Regions from separate parts of the Streptomyces sp. NPDC057428 genome, predicted to be linked through region 2. Evidence: riboswitches for the same ligand, from Rfam matches in the RefSeq annotation. Region 2 holds a riboswitch; the other holds the start of a gene.
The links. Region 2 has a riboswitch for glycine ahead of gcvP (aminomethyl-transferring glycine dehydrogenase). Riboswitches for the same ligand answer to the same signal wherever they lie in the genome.

Region 1: linked by a shared signal. The riboswitch ahead of gcvT (glycine cleavage system aminomethyltransferase GcvT) and the one ahead of gcvP (aminomethyl-transferring glycine dehydrogenase) in region 2 are both predicted to bind glycine.

What each region holds. Positions count from the first base shown of each region.
Region 1 covers NZ_JBHVCT010000102.1:991-9,695, reverse strand. Annotated here, with positions in the region: gene ACFU5K_RS27510 (ABC transporter permease) at 1-411, opposite strand, end outside; gene ACFU5K_RS27505 (ABC transporter substrate-binding protein) at 503-2,263, opposite strand; gene ACFU5K_RS27500 (ABC transporter permease) at 2,308-3,300, opposite strand; gene ACFU5K_RS27495 (enhanced serine sensitivity protein SseB C-terminal domain-containing protein) at 3,656-4,504, opposite strand; gene ACFU5K_RS27490 (enhanced serine sensitivity protein SseB) at 4,661-5,431, opposite strand; gene ACFU5K_RS27485 (AAA family ATPase) at 5,625-6,314, opposite strand; glycine riboswitch at 6,499-6,596, shown strand; gene gcvT (glycine cleavage system aminomethyltransferase GcvT) at 6,763-7,890, shown strand; gene gcvH (glycine cleavage system protein GcvH) at 7,984-8,361, shown strand; gene glyA (serine hydroxymethyltransferase) at 8,381-8,705, shown strand, end outside.
Region 2 covers NZ_JBHVCT010000011.1:7,631-16,335, forward strand. Annotated here, with positions in the region: gene ACFU5K_RS06685 (bifunctional nuclease family protein) at 1-434, shown strand, start outside; gene ACFU5K_RS06690 (MerR family transcriptional regulator) at 604-1,221, shown strand; gene ACFU5K_RS06695 (DNA polymerase IV) at 1,300-2,748, shown strand; gene ACFU5K_RS06700 (PRC-barrel domain-containing protein) at 2,670-3,041, opposite strand; glycine riboswitch at 3,176-3,271, shown strand; gene gcvP (aminomethyl-transferring glycine dehydrogenase) at 3,465-6,350, shown strand; gene ACFU5K_RS06710 (DUF5999 family protein) at 6,420-6,626, opposite strand; gene ACFU5K_RS06715 (hypothetical protein) at 6,914-7,510, opposite strand; gene ACFU5K_RS06720 (glutamate-cysteine ligase family protein) at 8,004-8,705, shown strand, end outside.

The DNA.
Region 1 (8,705 bases), on a different contig from region 2:
GGCGACACCGGAGACGACCCAGATGACGGCCGCACCGACGGCCATCGACAGCGTGACCGGGATGCGGTCGACGAGCTGCGGCCAGATCTCGGTGTGGGTCTTGAAGGAGTAACCGAAGCACGGTGCATGGCAGGTGACGGGGTCGGGACCGAACTGGTATTCGGCGCCGACGACGATGCCCTTGATGAAGTGCCAGTACTGCAGGTACAAGGGCTGGTCGAGCCCCAGGTTCTTCTTGACCGCGGCGATGACGTCGGGGTCTGGGCTCTTCCCGACGTACTGGGCGGCCATCGAGTCGAGGGTCTGCCCACCGAGGCGGGGGACCAGGAAGAAGATCGCGAACGTGACTGCGCTGACCACCAGCAGCAGCAACACCGCGGCGAATACGCGTCGGATGATGTACGCAGCCACAGCCGTGCGGCGCCGGGCGGGCGAGCGGGGTGACACCCGCCGGCCCGGCGCCTTCACCTGCCTTTCAAGAGATGCTGTCGATGAACAGGTGTTACTTGGTCGAGGTCATCAGCACGTAGTCGTACATGCCGAGGTAGGCGTCAGTGACCGTGACGTTCCCCGCCGAGTCCGGACGGTAGAGCAGGTTCTTGCGGTAGAAGAGCGGGACGACGGAGGCGTTCTCCATGACCTTCTGGTCCACCTCGCCCCACGCCGCGTTGCGCGCCGTGGTGTCGACGGTGCCGATGCCCTTGACGAGGAGCTCGTTGATCCCCTTGTCGTTGAGCTCCATCAGGTTCGTGCCACCGGACGGCTTGATGGCCGAGCCGTTCACGATCTGGTCGAGGAAGCCGAAGCCGGTCGGCCAGTCGGCGCCCCACGCCATCATCATCATGCCCGCGTTGTTCTTGTGGACCCAGGCCGGGACACCCGCGAAGTCGGTGAAGTACTTGTCGGCCGGGAACTGCTTGATGTCCGCCGTGACACCGATCTGCTTCAGGCTGTTCTGGAGCTGGGTGGCCGCGGTGATCTCGTCAGGGCGGTCCGAACGCGCCGTCAGCGTGGTCTTGAAGCCCTTGGGCTGACCGCACTTGGCCAGGTGTTCCTTCGCCTTGGCGACGTCGCCCTTACTGCCCTCGGACGGGTAGAGGTCGAACTTCTTGTAACCGGCGACGGTCGGGGGGATGACCGTGGTGGCCGGGTCACCCTTGACCGAGCCACCGATCGCGTCCACCATGCTCCGCTTGTCGACGACGTACTGCACGGCCTTGCGGCACTCGACGTTGTCGAACGGCTTCACGTTGACGTTCAGCGCCAGGTACTGCAAGGCGCCGGCGTACGGGTTGTCCGTCTTGGCCTTCTCGGCGGCCTTCACGAGGACCTTGGGCTGGGTCTTGGACTGCAGACCGGTGCCTCCGGCGTCAGCCGTGATCACGTCGTTGAGGAGGTGGTCGTCGACCGTGGTGGCGTTGACGTTGAGCTTGAGCTCGATCTTGTCCGGCAGCGCCTTGCGGATCGGGTCCGTCTTCGGGTCCCACTCCGGGTTGCGGACCAGCGTCGCGCCCTTGCTCTCGTCGTAGGCCGAGAACTTGTACGGACCGGAGGAGATCATCTTCTGGACGTAGCTGGCGCCCTTGTCGGCCTTCTGCGGGACCGGAGCGGTCTGCGAGAAGGCGGCGAGGTAGTCCATGTCCGCGAACGGCTTGTTCAGCTTGAAGACGATCGTGTAGTCGTCCGGGGTCTCGATGGACTTGAGGCCCTCAGGGGACTTGTCCTTGTACGGACCCTTGTACTTGTCGCCGCCTTCGAGGTACGCCTTGAAGTAGGTCGGACCGTTCGAGAGGGCCTCCGGCGCGAAGTTGGAGCGCTCGACGGCGTACTTGACGTCCTTCGAGGTGATCTCCGTGCCGTCCTCGAACTTCACGCCCTTGCGGATCGTGTAGGTCCAGGTCTTGGCGTCCGCGCTGGCCTTGCCCAGGCCGGTCGCGAGGTCGGGGACGACCTCCAGGCTCTCCTTGCCGGCGGCCGGCTTGAAGGTCACCAGGGAACGGCCGTACAGGCGGGAGAAGTTCTGCACCCAGCCGTAGTACGTGTTGCCCGGGTCCAGGGAGTCGGGACCACTGGAGTGCTCGAAGGTGACCGTCCCCCCCTTCTTGGCAGTCGGGTTGACGATCGACGTCAGACCGGCGTCGGCCTTGCCCCCGCCGCCGCCCCCCGCTCCGTCGGTGTCCTTGTCACTGCTGCTGCAGGCGGACGCGCCGAGCGCCACTGCAACGGCAACGGCTATGGCCGAAGCTGTCTTTCTGTTTCTCATGCTGAGGAAAGCCCCCTCGATCGAACGGTGCGGCATGGCCGCGATTACTTGCCACGAGGGTCGAGTGCGTCGCGCAGCCCGTCCCCCAGCAGATTGAAGGCCAGCACGGTGATGAAGATCGCCATGCCGGGGATGACCATGAACATCGGGTCGACCTCGTAGAGGTCGACCGCCTGGGTGAGCATTCCGCCCCAGGAGGCCTGCGGCGGCGCGATACCGACGCCGAGGAAGCTGAGGGATGCCTCGAAGAGGATGTTCGTGGGGATCAGGAGCGTCGCGTAGACCAGGATCGGCGCGATCAGGTTCGGCAGCAGTTCCCGGAAGAGGATGAAGGGACCGCGGGCGCCGAGCGACTTCGCGGCCTCGACGAACTCCCGCTCGCGGAGCGACAAGGTCTGGGCGCGGACGATGCGGCCGATGTAGGGCCAGCTGAAGAAGCCGATGACGAAGATCAGAACCGCGATCCGCAGCGTGAGCCCCTGCAGCCCGAACGCCTCTCCCTGCAGGGAGGCCGAGATGGAGATCGCGAAGAGCAGCAGCGGGAACGCCAGGAAGGTGTCCATCAGCCGGCTGATGAAGCTGTCCACCCAGCCGCCGTAGAAGCCCGCGACGACGCCCATGACAACACCGATCACGACCGAGAGCAGCGTGGAACCGACGGCGACCACCAGCGAGACCCAGGAGCCCTCGAGGATGCGCGCCAGGATGTCGCGGCCCGTCTGCGGCTCGACCCCGAACGGGTGGTCCAAGCTGATGCCGCCGAAGTCCCCCTTGGGCGCCAGCAGTACGGGGTCGACCAGGCTCTGGTTGAAGGCGTCGGGATCGAGCCCGAGGAGCGCCTGGAGCGGCTTGGACAGCAGGGCGGTGAGGATCAGCAGCACGACAACGACGCCACCGGCCATAGCGGCCTTGTCCCGCTTGAAGCGGGTCCAGGCGATCCGGCCGAGCGAACGGCCCTCGATCTGCTTGCGCGGGGCGCCTTCCAGCACCGCTTCGGGCTGCACATCCGCCCTGGTGGTCTCGATAGGTGCCGTCATTGCGGTGGAGACCCCTCTCGGCCGACGGTGGCCGGCCCATGACCGCCGCTGTAGCGGCTCGTACAAAACGTGACACACGTGATCGCACACCCCCGAACTGGCCCTGTTTGAAGGAGGGATGCGCGGGGCAGGGAACACCTGCTGTGTGGAGTCTGAAGTCACTTGGCGATCACCCGCCAGACCTGACGGGGAATGTTTGCTCAAACGTGATGCTGTCCAGAGGCTTCCGTTATCCGGACAGCTGTGCCTCGTGAGCGGACCTCTCGGCCCCTAATCCGCCATAGCGGACATGCCGCGCAAGCGCGTTGATGTGGTGGCCAATTGGCCTTCGGCCGTGTCGGCGGCCGACGCCCCGTCAGTACGCCCGGGAGGCCGGGCCGGGGGCCGGCGGGTAGCCGTAACCCGTGGCGGGTGCGGGGGCGTGGGCCTCGCGGTCGTAGAACGGGCGGGAGTTGGCACGGAGCCACATCGCGACCGGGTCGTACTCGTCGGACATCGAGACCGTGGAGACGGGCAGGCCGTCGGGCACCACACCGATCGACTGCTGCATCATCGCGCGCACCGCGTCGACGGACGGCCGGCCGGTGTCGTAGAGGTCGAGCCCGATCGCGAGGTACGGGACGCCGAGCGCGGGCTGCACCCAGGCGCGCCTCAGCGCACGGACCGCGGGGGTGCGATGGGCGTTCTGCGACAGCAGGGCGTAGAACTGCGGGATCTCGATGGCTGGTTCGGACAGCCGCAACGGGCCCGCGGGCATGCGGTCGAGGCCGGTCGCGATACGCCGCAGGTCCAGCCAGGGGATGCCGACGCCGCCACCCGGGGCGTGCGGGTTGAGCCAGATGCCCCAGCGGTCAGGGAAGAGAGAACGGGCGATGTCACGGCCGGTCGTGACCTCGTGGGCCCTGTTCCAGCCGCTCGCGGCGAGCTCCTGGGCCGAGGTCACGCAGGGGGCGTAACCGAGGCCCTCGACGGCCATGTTGCCGTACTGCGCGTAGGGGGAGCCCGCCGTGCCGTGCCAGAGCAGCATCCAGACCTGTCCCCCGGCCAGGGACCTCAGCAGTTCCTCGTACATGTCGAGGCGCCCGGGGGTCACTTGGCGCAGCATGTGCTCGACGTCTCCCCGAGCTCTCTGCTTCGCTTGAGCGGGGGGACCCCCGTGAGCAGGGGATACCCCATCGGCCGCCCCCGTGCCTGACGCACTCACCCTGGGTCCCGCCCCTCTTCGATCCGCTGTTCCGCCGCCCGCGTGCTCCGCGGTGCCGTAACGCCGCTTCCGAGCGCACCGGCCCGGCCATCAAACCAGCTTATGCGCCGCCCCTGACACCGTCCTGACGCCACGTGGCGGAGCGCCACTCCGCACTCAGTACGCCTCGCGCACGTAGAACGGGCGGACCTTGTCCAGCATCCAGTCGCCCACCGGGTCCTGCGCCACGTCGAGCAGGACGAGATTGACCGGCCAGGGCACCTGGACGCGGCCGAGGGCTCGGCCGAGCGCGTCCATCGGGGCGCTCTGCCCGGCGGCGTCGAGGGCGGCGGACTCGACGCCGACGAACAGGACGGGGCTGTCGCCCTCGATGCTGGCCAGGGCCCGGCGGGCGGTGCTCACCACGCCCGTCGCCTGGAACTCGGCGGACACCGCGGCCAGGAAGTCGACCGGGTCCTCCTTCCAGTCCGGCTGGAACAGCCGCACCCGGCCTCCGCTCGCGGAACCGTCCAGCGCGGTGCGGCCGGTCCGGCAGAGCTCCGCGACGGCGGGCGGCGGCAGGGGCAGGCCGACGACGCCCCCGGGGTTCACCGCGATACCGACCTGCGGGGGCAGTCCGCGGGCGAACTCGCGTGCGGGCGCCACCGTGAAGGAGAGGTGCGTTCCGACGCACTGGAGGAACTGCGCCTCGGAGCTGAACACGGGGACGTAGGCGGCGCCGCCGATGTCGACGGTCGGCAGGTCCAGATCGGCGCTGCCGGGCCCGCCGCCGTTCGGTAGGGGCACCCAGACGTGGCTGCGGCCGAGCACCTCGACCAGCCGGCCGCCTGCTCCGGGTATGCCGATGGAGGCGCCGAGCACTTCTTCGAGCTCGTTGGCCGGCCATCCGTTCGACTGATGGGGCGCGGCCTGGGCCGGAATGTCCACGGTGTCTGTGTCCCTTTCTCGCCATGCTGTGCGGCAGAAACCTTAGACCGGGTCGAGCCCCGGATACACGGCCGCGGACGGGAGGGGCACCCGGACCCGACACGGTGTCCAGATTCCGGACAACCAGCCGGTCCGCCGCGAACTGTGCGTATGCGAACGGTGACGCCCAGCCGCCCGAGCCGCACTCGGGCGGCTACTCCCGCGGAAGCCGCGCCTCCGGGAAGGTGATCCGGCCGACGGCCCCTGCGGACTCCCGGTCGAGCAGCACCGCCGAAGCGCACCCCGGCGGCAGCAGTCCGCTCTCGGTGTCGCGTAGCAGCCGCCTCACCGCGCGCCGGTGCCGGGCGAAGGCGTAACCGGAGACCCCGCGCCCGCGCTCCCGCTGCCCTTGCCTCGCCACCCCGGGGGCGACGTCGAGCAGCACGAGGTGGAGTTCGCGGCCCCGGCGCCGGGCCTCACGCGCCAGCCAGCGGCGCACCCATGCCTGCGTACCGCAGTCGTGCACGACCGCGGACGCCCCGGAGCGAAGGGTGCGCCACAGCCCGGCGTAGTGCGCCGCGCGCACCAGGGGGCGGTAGAGCGCGTACGGGAATAATCCGGGCAGAGCCGCCGCCCAGCGGTCCCTGGTGTCCTGGGAGTCGATCGCGTGCTCCCCGACCGCACGCCGGATCAGGGTCGACTTGCCGCTGCCGGGCAGCCCCGAGACCACCACCACGTCGCCGGCGGCGAAGTCCAGACTGCGTGGCCCCTGCCCCTCCGCACCCCGCAGGTCACGCACCACCGGCGCGGGCCCGCCCATCACCTCCCCGGCCGGGACACCCGGCTGCCGGGGCATCACCTCGTGCGTGACCCCCGTGGTCGTCGCGTAGCGCTGCAACCTCATCGCCGTCCCCCTGCCGATTCACCCACTGACCTGCACAAGAAGTGTAAAGAAAAGGTAATGCGGCACAACCGGTCCGGACGTTACGTGTCGCGGTCGGCCGGCTTCGGGCACCCGCACGGACCTGGACGCCCCACTCTCTCCCAATGCGTGCGATGATGACCCCGCCAATTGCATACCGGCCGTTTGAATCCGCGCGGGAGAGTCCCGGTCACCGTGTGCGCCGGGCGCCGAAGGAGCAAGTTCCTCCCTTGAATCTCTCAGGCCCCGTACCGCGTGGATGAGGCAGATCTGAAAAGCGGGCCGCTACGCGGCTCCACCCAAGGTGCAAGCCGAACCCGAAGGACATCACCCTTCAGGACCCTTTCAGGGGGTCTCGGCGAACCTCTCAGGTTCCGATGACAGATGGGGAGGGATCAACCCTCTGTCGTCATGCCCTGGAGCCATGTCCATGAGCACTGCCCCGAGCGCCGCCCCCCGCCTCACCGCCCTCGACGCCCTGCACCGGTCGCTGGGCGCCACCATGACCGACTTCGCGGGCTGGGACATGCCGCTGCGGTACGCCAGCGAGCGCGACGAGCACAACGCCGTACGCACCCGGGCGGGTCTGTTCGACCTGTCGCACATGGGCGAGATCACCGTCACCGGCCCGCAGGCCTCCGCCTTCCTTGCCTACGCGCTGGTCGGTAACATCGCCACCGTCGGGGTGGGCCGGGCCCGCTACACCATGATCGTCGCGGCGGACGGCGGGATCCTTGACGACCTGATCGTCTACCGCCTGGCGGACACCGAGTTCATGGTCGTCGCCAACGCCGGCAACGCCCAGCTGGTCCTGGACACACTCACCGAGCGCGCGGCGGGCTTCGAGACCGAGGTGCGGGACGACCGCGAGGCCTACGCGCTGCTCGCCGTACAGGGGCCCGACTCACCCGCCGTACTGAAGTCGGTCACGGACGCCGACCTGGACGGACTGAAGTACTACGCGGGCCTGCCGGGCACGGTCGCGGGCGTCCCCGCACTCATCGCCCGTACCGGCTACACGGGCGAGGACGGCTTCGAGCTCTTCGTCGCCCCCGAGCACGCCGAGCAGCTGTGGACGGCCCTCACCGAGGCCGGCGCGCCCTACGGCCTGATCCCCTGCGGGCTCTCCTGCCGCGACACGCTCCGCCTGGAAGCGGGCATGCCGCTGTACGGACACGAGCTCACCACGGCGCTGACCCCCTTCGACGCCGGCCTCGGCCGGGTGGTGAAGTTCGAGAAGGAGGGCGACTTCGTCGGCCGTGAGGCGCTGTCCGCCGCGGCCGAGCGCGCGGAGGCCGCCCCGCCCCGCAAGCTCGTGGGCCTGATCGCCGAGGGCCGCCGGGTGCCCCGCGCGGGCTTCTCCGTCATGGCAGGCGGGAAGGTCGTCGGCGAGGTCACCTCCGGTGCCCCGTCGCCCACCCTGGGCAAGCCGATCGCCATGGCCTACGTGGACGCGGCGTACGCCGAACCCGGCACCGAGGGTGTCGGCGTCGACATCCGGGGCACGCACGAGCCCTACGAGGTCGTGGCGCTGCCGTTCTACAAGCGCCGCAAGTGACACGGGCGCGGCGCGTCCACGTGACGCAGTCGTGTCTCACACCGTAAGACCACTGTTCATCAGCACTCCCCCGCGTACAGGAGAATTCAGGTCATGAGCAACCCCCAGCAGCTTCGGTTCAGCAAGGAGCACGAGTGGCTGTCGGCCCTCGAGGACGGCGTGGCCACGGTCGGGATCACCGAGTACGCGGCCAACGCGCTCGGTGACGTCGTCTACGCCCAGCTCCCGGAGGTCGGTGACACGGTGACCGCGGGCGAGACCTGCGGTGAGCTGGAGTCGACCAAGTCGGTCAGCGACCTGTACTCGCCGGTTACCGGCGAGGTGACCGCGGCCAACCAGGACGTCGTGGACGACCCGTCGCTGGTGAACTCCGCCCCCTTCGAGGGCGGCTGGCTGTTCAAGGTGCGCGTCGCGGAGGAGCCGAAGGACCTTCTCTCCGCCGACGAGTACACCGCGTTCTCCGGCAACTGAGACCCCAAGGGACCCACTGATGTCGCTTCTCAACTCCTCCCTGCACGAGCTGGACCCGGACGTCGCCGCCGCCGTCGACGCCGAGCTCCACCGTCAGCAGTCCACCCTCGAGATGATCGCCTCGGAGAACTTCGCTCCGGTGGCCGTCATGGAGGCGCAGGGCTCGGTCCTCACGAACAAGTACGCCGAGGGCTACCCCGGCCGCCGCTACTACGGTGGCTGCGAGCACGTCGACGTGGTCGAGCAGATCGCGATCGACCGCATCAAGGCGCTCTTCGGCGCCGAGGCCGCGAACGTCCAGCCGCACTCGGGTGCGCAGGCCAATGCCGCCGCGATGTTCGCGC
Region 2 (8,705 bases):
CCTCCAACCAACCGATCGTGCTCCTGCGTGAAGTGGGAGGCGACCGGTACCTCCCTATTTGGATCGGCCCTGGGGAAGCGACCGCGATCGCCTTCGCCCAGCAGGGCATGGCTCCGGCCAGGCCGCTGACCCATGATCTCTTCAAGGATGTGCTCGAGGCCGTGGGCCAGGAGCTCACCGAGGTCCGGATCACGGACCTCAGGGAAGGGGTCTTCTACGCGGAGCTGGTCTTCGCCAGTGGTGTCGAGGTGAGCGCGCGGCCTTCCGACGCCATAGCGCTCGCCCTGCGCACCGGTACGCCTATCTACGGCAGTGACGGTGTGCTCGACGACGCCGGCATCGCCATTCCCGACGAGCAGGAGGACGAGGTGGAGAAGTTCCGCGAGTTCCTCGACCAGATCTCGCCGGAGGACTTCGGTACCAACAGCCAGTGACCGTCCGCCGGTGGCCGGCATCAGCGCATCCGACAAGCCGTTCCCGGAAATCAGTCACGGGAAACCACCCTCAGGGTGATTATCACTCGGCGTGCCGAGTGTGGCGATCGTTGACGCACCCCTGGTGACTGCCTACCTTCGAGATGGCAGGTCAAGGACGGAGGTCGGCGTGAGAAGCAGCGGCGACGGTACGGCTGAGGGTGGGCCGTACCGGCAGCACGGCAGTGCGGCCGGCCACTCCATCAGACAGCCGGTTCAGCCGGCAGTGGTGGCAGCGGACGGTGTGGCAGTGGCAGGGGACATCGGCTATCGGGGGCCCACAGCGTGCGCGGCGGCCGGGATCACCTACCGACAGCTCGACTACTGGGCACGCACGGGGCTCGTGGAGCCGAGTGTGCGTCCGGCGTACGGTTCGGGGACTCAGCGTCTCTACAGTTTCAGGGACGTCGTACTCCTCAAGATCGTCAAACGGTTCCTGGACACAGGTGTGGCGCTCCAGAACATTCGCACCACCGTCCAGCATCTGCGGGCCCGCGGGTTCACGGATCTTGAGCGGATGACCCTCATGAGCGACGGGGCGACGGTCTACGAGTGCTCCTCGCCCGACGAGGTCGTCAGTCTCCTCCAGGGAGGACAGGGGATCTTCGGCATCGCCGTCGGCGTTGTCTGGCGGGACGTCGACGTGGCACTCTCGCAGCTCCATGGCGAGCGCATCGACACCGGCGAGACGCTGGTCGGCAACAACCCCGCCGACGAACTGGCCCGGCGGCGCAACCGCGCGGGCTGAGACGGCATCGCCACTGACAACCGCCCCGCACGTGCCGTGCGGGGCGGTTGTCAGTGGTGTAGGGCAGCATCGGTCCATGTGAGACCAGTGCCCACCATCCTGCATCTGGACATGGATGCCTTCTACGCCTCTGCTGAGCAGGCGGCGAAGCCCAGCCTGCGTGGCAAACCGGTGGTGGTGGGCGGCCTCGGCATGCGGGGCGTGGTCGCCACCGCGTCATACGAGGCCCGGCGCCTGGGTGTGCACTCGGCGATGCCGATGGCGCAGGCCAGACGACTGGCGCCCAACGCGGCGTATCTGGTTCCGCGCTTCGCGCTGTACCGGACCGTCAGCGACCAGGTGATGGAGCTGCTCGGCCGGCTCTCCCCGCTCGTCGAGCCGCTCAGCCTGGACGAGGCCTTCGTCGATCTGGAGGCCGGCGGCGTCGCGGACGACTCCGCCTCGGCACGCGCCCTCGGCCTGCAGTTGCGCACGGTGATCAGGGCGGTCACGGGACTCAGCGGATCCGTCGGCCTGGCCGGGTCGAAGATGCTGGCCAAGATCGCCTCGGAGGAGGCGAAGCCCGACGGGCTGATGCTGATCGAGCCGGGCACCGAGCGAGAGCTCCTCGCGCCGAAGTCCGTGCGGATCCTTCCCGGTGTGGGACCTGCCACCGGTGACCATCTCCGGCGAGCCGGGATGACCGTGGTCCAGGACCTCGCGGAGGCCGGTGAGGCGGAGCTCGTGCGCCTGCTGGGCAAGGCGCACGGGGTCGCGCTCCACCGCATGGCCCGGGGCTTCGACGACCGTCCCGTCATCGCGGAGCGCGACGCGAAGTCGGTCTCGGTCGAGGACACCTTCGACGTCGACCTGCACGACCGCGTCCGGGTCAGGACCGAGGTGGAACGCCTCGCGGACCGCTGTGTGCGGCGGCTGCGCGGCGCCGGGCGGTCCGGCCGGACGGTTGTGCTCAAGGTGCGCCGCTACGACTTCTCGACGCTCACCAGGTCCGAGACCCTGCGGGGCCCCACCGACGACCCCGGGGTGGTAAGGGAGGCCGCCGCCAGGCTCCTGGAGGCCGTGGACACCACCGGCGGCGTGCGGCTGCTCGGGGTCGGAGTCACGGGGCTCGCCGACTTCACGCAGGAGGACCTGTTCGCGCAGGCGGCTGAGGCTGAGCAGGCCGGGGTGTCCGCAGCGGCCGACGCCGTCCCGGCCGAACCCGCTGCCACCGGCGAGGAGGAGGCTCTGGAGGGCGCCGTGCTGCTCTCCGCCCGCCGCTGGCCCGCCGGACACGACGTACGGCACGAGGTGCACGGGCACGGCTGGGTGCAGGGCAGCGGTGTCGGCAGGGTCACCGTGCGGTTCGAGGAACCGTGGACGGCGCCGGGAAGGGTGCGCACGTTCCGGGTCGACGACCCGGAGCTCCAGCCGGCTGATCCCCTTCCCCTCGTGCGGGATCCGGTGGACTACTCCTCGTGGCCGGCCAGCCTTCCGAAGTCCCTGTCAGGGGCGGGCGAGCCGGGCGCGGCGGAGTCCAGCCCGTAGTGGCGGTAGAGCTGCAGCTCCTGCTCGGGTGAGAGGTGGCGGCCCACCCCGAAGTCCGGCGCATCCTTGATCAGCGCCCGGTCGAAGGGGATCACCAGCGAGCCGTCGACGAGTTCGCTCGGCTCCAGCGGGACGAACGCGTCCCGGGTGAACAGGCCGGTGCGTACCGCGGCCCATTCGGGCACACCCGTCGCGTCGTCGAGATAGACCTCGTCCACGGTTCCGATCTTGGCACCTAGGCGGTCGAAGGCCTTGCGGCCGATCAGGCTGCGCGGATCGATGTCGGTCTGCACGGTGCCTCCCACTGCTCGCAACTGCGTCAGGGTGGTCGCGACTGCTCCACAGGCACTACAAAAGGCCAGATCCGGGCCGTCGGCCACTCGAGACGGGCATCGCCCGGCCCGCTGGTAGGCTGGAACACGGCTGCTGACCCCGCGCGGGAGAGTCCTTCGGAGCGATCCGGAGGCGCCGAAGGAGCAACTCCTCCCCGGAATCTCTCAGGCCCCCGTACCGCACGGACAAGGCCACTCTGGAAAGCAGGACGGAGTCCATGCGGCACCAGCCGCGGCGGGCACCGCCCTCACCGACGGTGAAAGCCGGTGTGCCGCAGGGCGTGCCGGTGAAGCTCTCAGGTCGAGATGACAGAGGGGGAGGCCGTACGGGCAGCCACGCCGTGGCGCCCCTCGCAGGTCGTGACAGACCAGGAGGCCTCCATCATGACCCCCCGTCGCACTCCGCTCTCCCAGCTGGAGCAGGGCATCCCCTTCGAGCAGCGCCACATCGGGCCCGATGCCGAGGCCCAGGCGAAGATGCTGGCCCAGGTCGGCTACGGCTCCCTCGACGAGCTGACCGCCGCCGCGGTGCCCGACGTGATCCGGAGCGCCGAGGCGCTCGACCTTCCCGCGGCGCGCACCGAGGCCGAGGTCCTGGCCGAGCTGCGGAGTCTCGCGGACCGTAACCAGGTGCTCACCCCGATGATCGGGCTCGGCTACTACGGCACGTTCACCCCGCCGGTCATCCTGCGGAACGTCATGGAGAACCCTGCCTGGTACACGGCCTACACGCCGTATCAGCCGGAGATCTCCCAGGGCCGCCTGGAAGCCCTGCTGAACTTCCAGACGATGGTCGCCGACCTGACGGGGCTCCCGACCTCGGGTGCCTCGCTCCTGGACGAGGGCACGGCCGCCGCGGAAGCGATGGCACTGGCGCGGCGCGTCGGCAAGGTGAAGGACGGCGTCTTCCTGGTCGACGCCGACACCCTGCCGCAGACCGTCGCCGTGATCGAGACCCGCGCCGAGCCGACCGGCGTCGAGGTGGTCGTCGCCGACCTCTCTGACGGTATCCCGGCCGAGATCGCCGAGCGGGGCGTGTTCGGTGTGCTCCTCCAGTACCCGGGCGCGTCCGGTGCGGTGCGCGACATCAAGCCGGTCATCGACCAGGCGCACGAGCTCGGGGCGATCGTCTCCGTCGCCGCGGACCTGCTGGCGCTGACCCTGCTCACCTCGCCCGGTGAGCTCGGCGCGGACATCGCGGTGGGCACCACGCAGCGCTTCGGAGTCCCCATGGGCTTCGGCGGACCGCACGCGGGCTTCATGGCCGTACGCGAGAAGTTCGCCCGCAGCCTCCCCGGCCGCCTCGTCGGCGTCTCCGTCGACGCTGACGGCAACAAGGCCTACCGCCTGGCCCTGCAGACGCGTGAGCAGCACATCCGCCGTGAGAAGGCCACCAGCAACATCTGCACCGCCCAGGTGCTGCTCGCGGTCATGGCCGGCATGTACGCCGTCTACCACGGTCCCGACGGCCTGCGCACGATCGCGCGGCGCACGCACCGCTTCGCCGCCATCCTGGCCGGCGGACTGCGTGCCTCAGGGATCGACGTCGTGCACGACGCGTACTTCGACACCCTCACCGTCCGCGTCCCCGGCGCGGCGGCCGACGTGGTCACCGCCGCGCGCGGGCGCGGGGTGAACCTGCGCCTCGTCGACGGCGACCACGTCTCCGTCGCCTGCGACGAGACCACCACGCGCAGCGCGATCTCCGCGGTCTGGGCGGCCTTCGGGGCGGAAGGGGACATCGAGGCGCTGGACGGCTCGACGCCCGACGCTCTCCCCGAGGACCGGCTGCGCACCGACGCCGTCCTCACCCACCCAGTCTTCCACCAGCACCGCTCCGAGACGGCGATGCTGCGCTACCTGCGCAAGCTCGCCGACCGGGACTACGCTCTGGACCGCGGCATGATCCCGCTCGGCTCCTGCACCATGAAGCTCAACGCCACCGCCGAGATGGAGTCGATCACCTGGCCCGAGTTCGGTGCGCTGCACCCGTTCGCGCCGGCCGAGCAGGCGCAGGGCTTCCTCACCCTCATCCGTGAGCTCGAGGAGCGCCTTGCCGAGGTCACCGGCTACGACGCCGTCTCGATCCAGCCGAACGCCGGCTCGCAGGGCGAGTTCGCCGGTCTCCTGGCCGTGCGCGCTTACCACCGCGCCAACGGGGACCACGGTCGTACGGTCTGCCTGATCCCGTCCTCGGCGCACGGCACCAACGCGGCGAGCGCCGTGATGGCCGGCATGAAGGTCGTCGTGGTCAAGACCGCCGACGACGGCGAGGTCGACATCGCGGACCTCCGCGACAAGATCGCGAAGCACCGCGACGAACTCGCCGTCCTCATGATCACCTACCCCTCCACGCACGGGGTCTTCGAGGAGCACGTCGCTGACATCTGCGGCGAGGTGCACGACGCCGGCGGCCAGGTCTACGTGGACGGCGCCAACCTCAACGCGCTGGTCGGTCTCGCCAAGCCCGGCCACTTCGGCGGTGACGTGTCGCACCTCAACCTGCACAAGACGTTCTGCATCCCGCACGGCGGCGGCGGCCCGGGCGTCGGCCCGGTCGGTGTGCGCGCCCACCTGGCGCCCTACCTCCCCAACCACCCGCTGCAGCCCGCCGCGGGCCCGGAGACGGGTGTCGGACCGATCTCGGCGGCCCCGTGGGGCTCGGCCGGCATCCTGCCCATCTCGTGGGCGTACGTGCGCCTCATGGGGGGCGAGGGGCTGAAGCGGGCGACGCAGGTGGCCGTACTCGCGGCCAACTACATCGCCAAGCGGCTGGAACCGCACTTCCCGATCCTGTACAACGGCCCGGCCGGCCTGGTCGCGCACGAGTGCATCGTCGACCTGCGGCCCATCTCCAAGGCGACCGGTGTCAGCATCGACGACGTGGCGAAGCGGCTGATCGACTACGGCTTCCACTCGCCGACCATGTCGTTCCCGGTGGCCGGCACGCTGATGATCGAGCCCACCGAGAGCGAGGACCTCGCGGAGCTCGACCGGTTCTGCGACACGATGATCGCCATCCGCGGCGAGATCGAGAAGGTCGCCGACGGCACCTGGACCGGCGATGACAACCCGCTGAGCAACGCCCCGCACACCGCGGCCGCGCTCGGCGGGGAGTGGACGCACGCCTACAGCCGCGAAGAGGCTGTCTTCCCGGCCGGTGTCACGCCCTCGGACAAGTACTGGCCGCCGGTGCGCCGGATCGACGGTGCGTTCGGTGACCGCAACCTGGTCTGTTCCTGCCCGCCCCTGGACGAGTACGACCAGTAGGCACTCGGACGCGCGTCGGGGCCGGTTCGGAGAGTTCTCCGGGCCGGCCCCCTGTGTTCCCGGCCGCGGTCAGGCGGCCTTCACCACCTGACCGCTCTTCAGGGGCCGGTGGGGCGCGATGATCTGGCCGTCCGGGAGCAGCTCGCCGGTGTCCTCGAAGAGCAGGACGCCGTTGCACAGCAGGCTCCAGCCCTGTTCCGGGTGGTGGGCCATGAGGCGCGCGGCCTCCCGGTCGTTGGAGTCGGCGGTCGGGCAGGGTGGCTGGTGCTGGCACATGGATGGGTTCTTTCGCTGCGTCGATTCGAGTGTCCTGCGGCTGGACGAGGTGTTCATGGCCGCCCCCGTATCAAGTCGGTCCGTTCCCAGTGTTGCCCTACGGGCGTCGATCCGCAGGGATTTCGCTGCAGCTGCTGTTCTCCTCCCATGACGCATCACCCGGCCGGACGGTTCAATCCAACTCCACTGTCCGTTCGGATGGTTCAGGGTGACCCGGCCGGACTAGTCCGGCCGGGTACACGTGTGCCCCCGCCGAACTGTTCGGCGGGGGCACGTGACGCCGAGGATCAGGCGGGCGTGCCGAGGAGACCGGGTAGCGGAGCCGGGGTGACACGCAGTGTCATGACCGGCAGCAGGTCCGCGACCCGGTGCGGACGGTGCGGCGTGATGCCGGGAGGCGCGGGAGCGAGGGGCACCAGCACGTCGTTCGGTGCGAGCGCGCCGGCGCCGGCGTCGTCCTCGGTGTCGCGGTGCAGCCACAGCGTGAGCATGTACAGCTCGGGAATCGAGAGCAGCCGCGGCTGGTAGTGCGTCGTCGCCGACTCGGCCTGCCGTACGGCGATTTCGGTGGAGACGATGTACGGGCCCTCGAAGAAGTGGGAGAAGGTCCAGCCGTCGGCGGTCAGCAAGATGTCCGCGGCGGCGACGGCGCGTTCCTTGCTCCGGATGAGGAACCGCCAGCCCGCGAGGCGGGTGAGGGGTGCTGCCTCGTGCGGCACGACCCGGTCCAGCACGTGGACGGGGAGCGGGAGTTCGGGGCTCAGTGATCCCTGGACGGACCGGAGAGCGGGCGTATGGGCCTCGCGGACGGCGGTGGGAGAACCGAGTGCCGCGAGAACGCTGCGCAGTGCGGGCGCGGGAGCCGGTGAAACATGCAGCGGCATAGTGGGTCGCCTCTCACTTCGGAGACACGGTGGTGCGTGGGCGGGTGCAGACGGCGCTGTCGGCGTGCAACGGGGCCAGAGGAAGGCCGGTGACGGGCGGACTGGCCGATGCGTCAACTCTCTGCCTCGTTCGCAGAGTTTATACGACAAATGTTCACACGATGTTTCGGCTAGCCTTCCCGCGTATTGCACGCAAGGCGGATTCGAGCCTTTGAATTGCGGAGTTCCTGTGGATTCAGTCCGGTCCGGACGTCTACCGCCAGGTATTTTCCCTCCGCGGCGGTAGGCTGAAACCCGTCGGCGTTTCCACCCGTGGTGCAACAGTGCAAACTGCATATGCCGCATGCCGACGGAATGTGCCTCCGGTCTCAGTCCTCACACTACTGGGAGTCCGCGGGCGGCGGGGGCGTTACGGATCATCTCGGCGGGGCATTATCGATCGTGATACGAGCGGCCTGTGCCGTGGGCCGCCCACTCGAGGAGGGACCCTTCGATGGGGGAGAAGATCGTGGCGGGTGCCTTCGCCCCGTCCGATCGGCAGGCGTACCGCGAGAAGCTCACCCAGTGCCTGAGCGGGCTGGAGAGGCTCCTGTCGGAGCGGAGGTTCGACCGGCCCAGGAATCTCATGGGGCTGGAGATCGAGCTGAATCTCGCGGGTTCGGACGGCATGCCGAGGATGCGGAATGCTGAGGTGCTCCAGCGCATCGCCAGCCGGGATTTCCAGACGGAACTGGGGATGTTCAATCTGGAGGTGAACATTCTTCCGCACCGGCTGAGCGGCCGGGTATTCGATCAGCTGGCCGAGGAGCTGCGCACCGGACTCGCATATGCCCATCGGAAGGCCGCCGAGGTCGACGCAGGGATCGTGATGATCGGCATCCTGCCGACACTCGGACGCGAGGACGTGGTGTCCGCGAACCTCTCGGACGTCGATCGCTACACCCTGCTCAACGATCAAATGGCGGCGGCCCGCGGCGAGGAATTCGTCCTCGATATCGAGGGCGTCGAACGACTGGTCTCCACCTCCGCTTCGATCGCCCCCGAATCAGCCTGCACATCGGTGCAGTTGCACCTGCAGGTGACACCGGACCGCTTCTCCGACGTCTGGAACGCAGCGCAGGCCGTCGCGTCCGTGCAGATCGCCCTCGGTGCCAACTCCCCGTTCCTGTTCGGCAAGGAACTGTGGCGTGAGTCG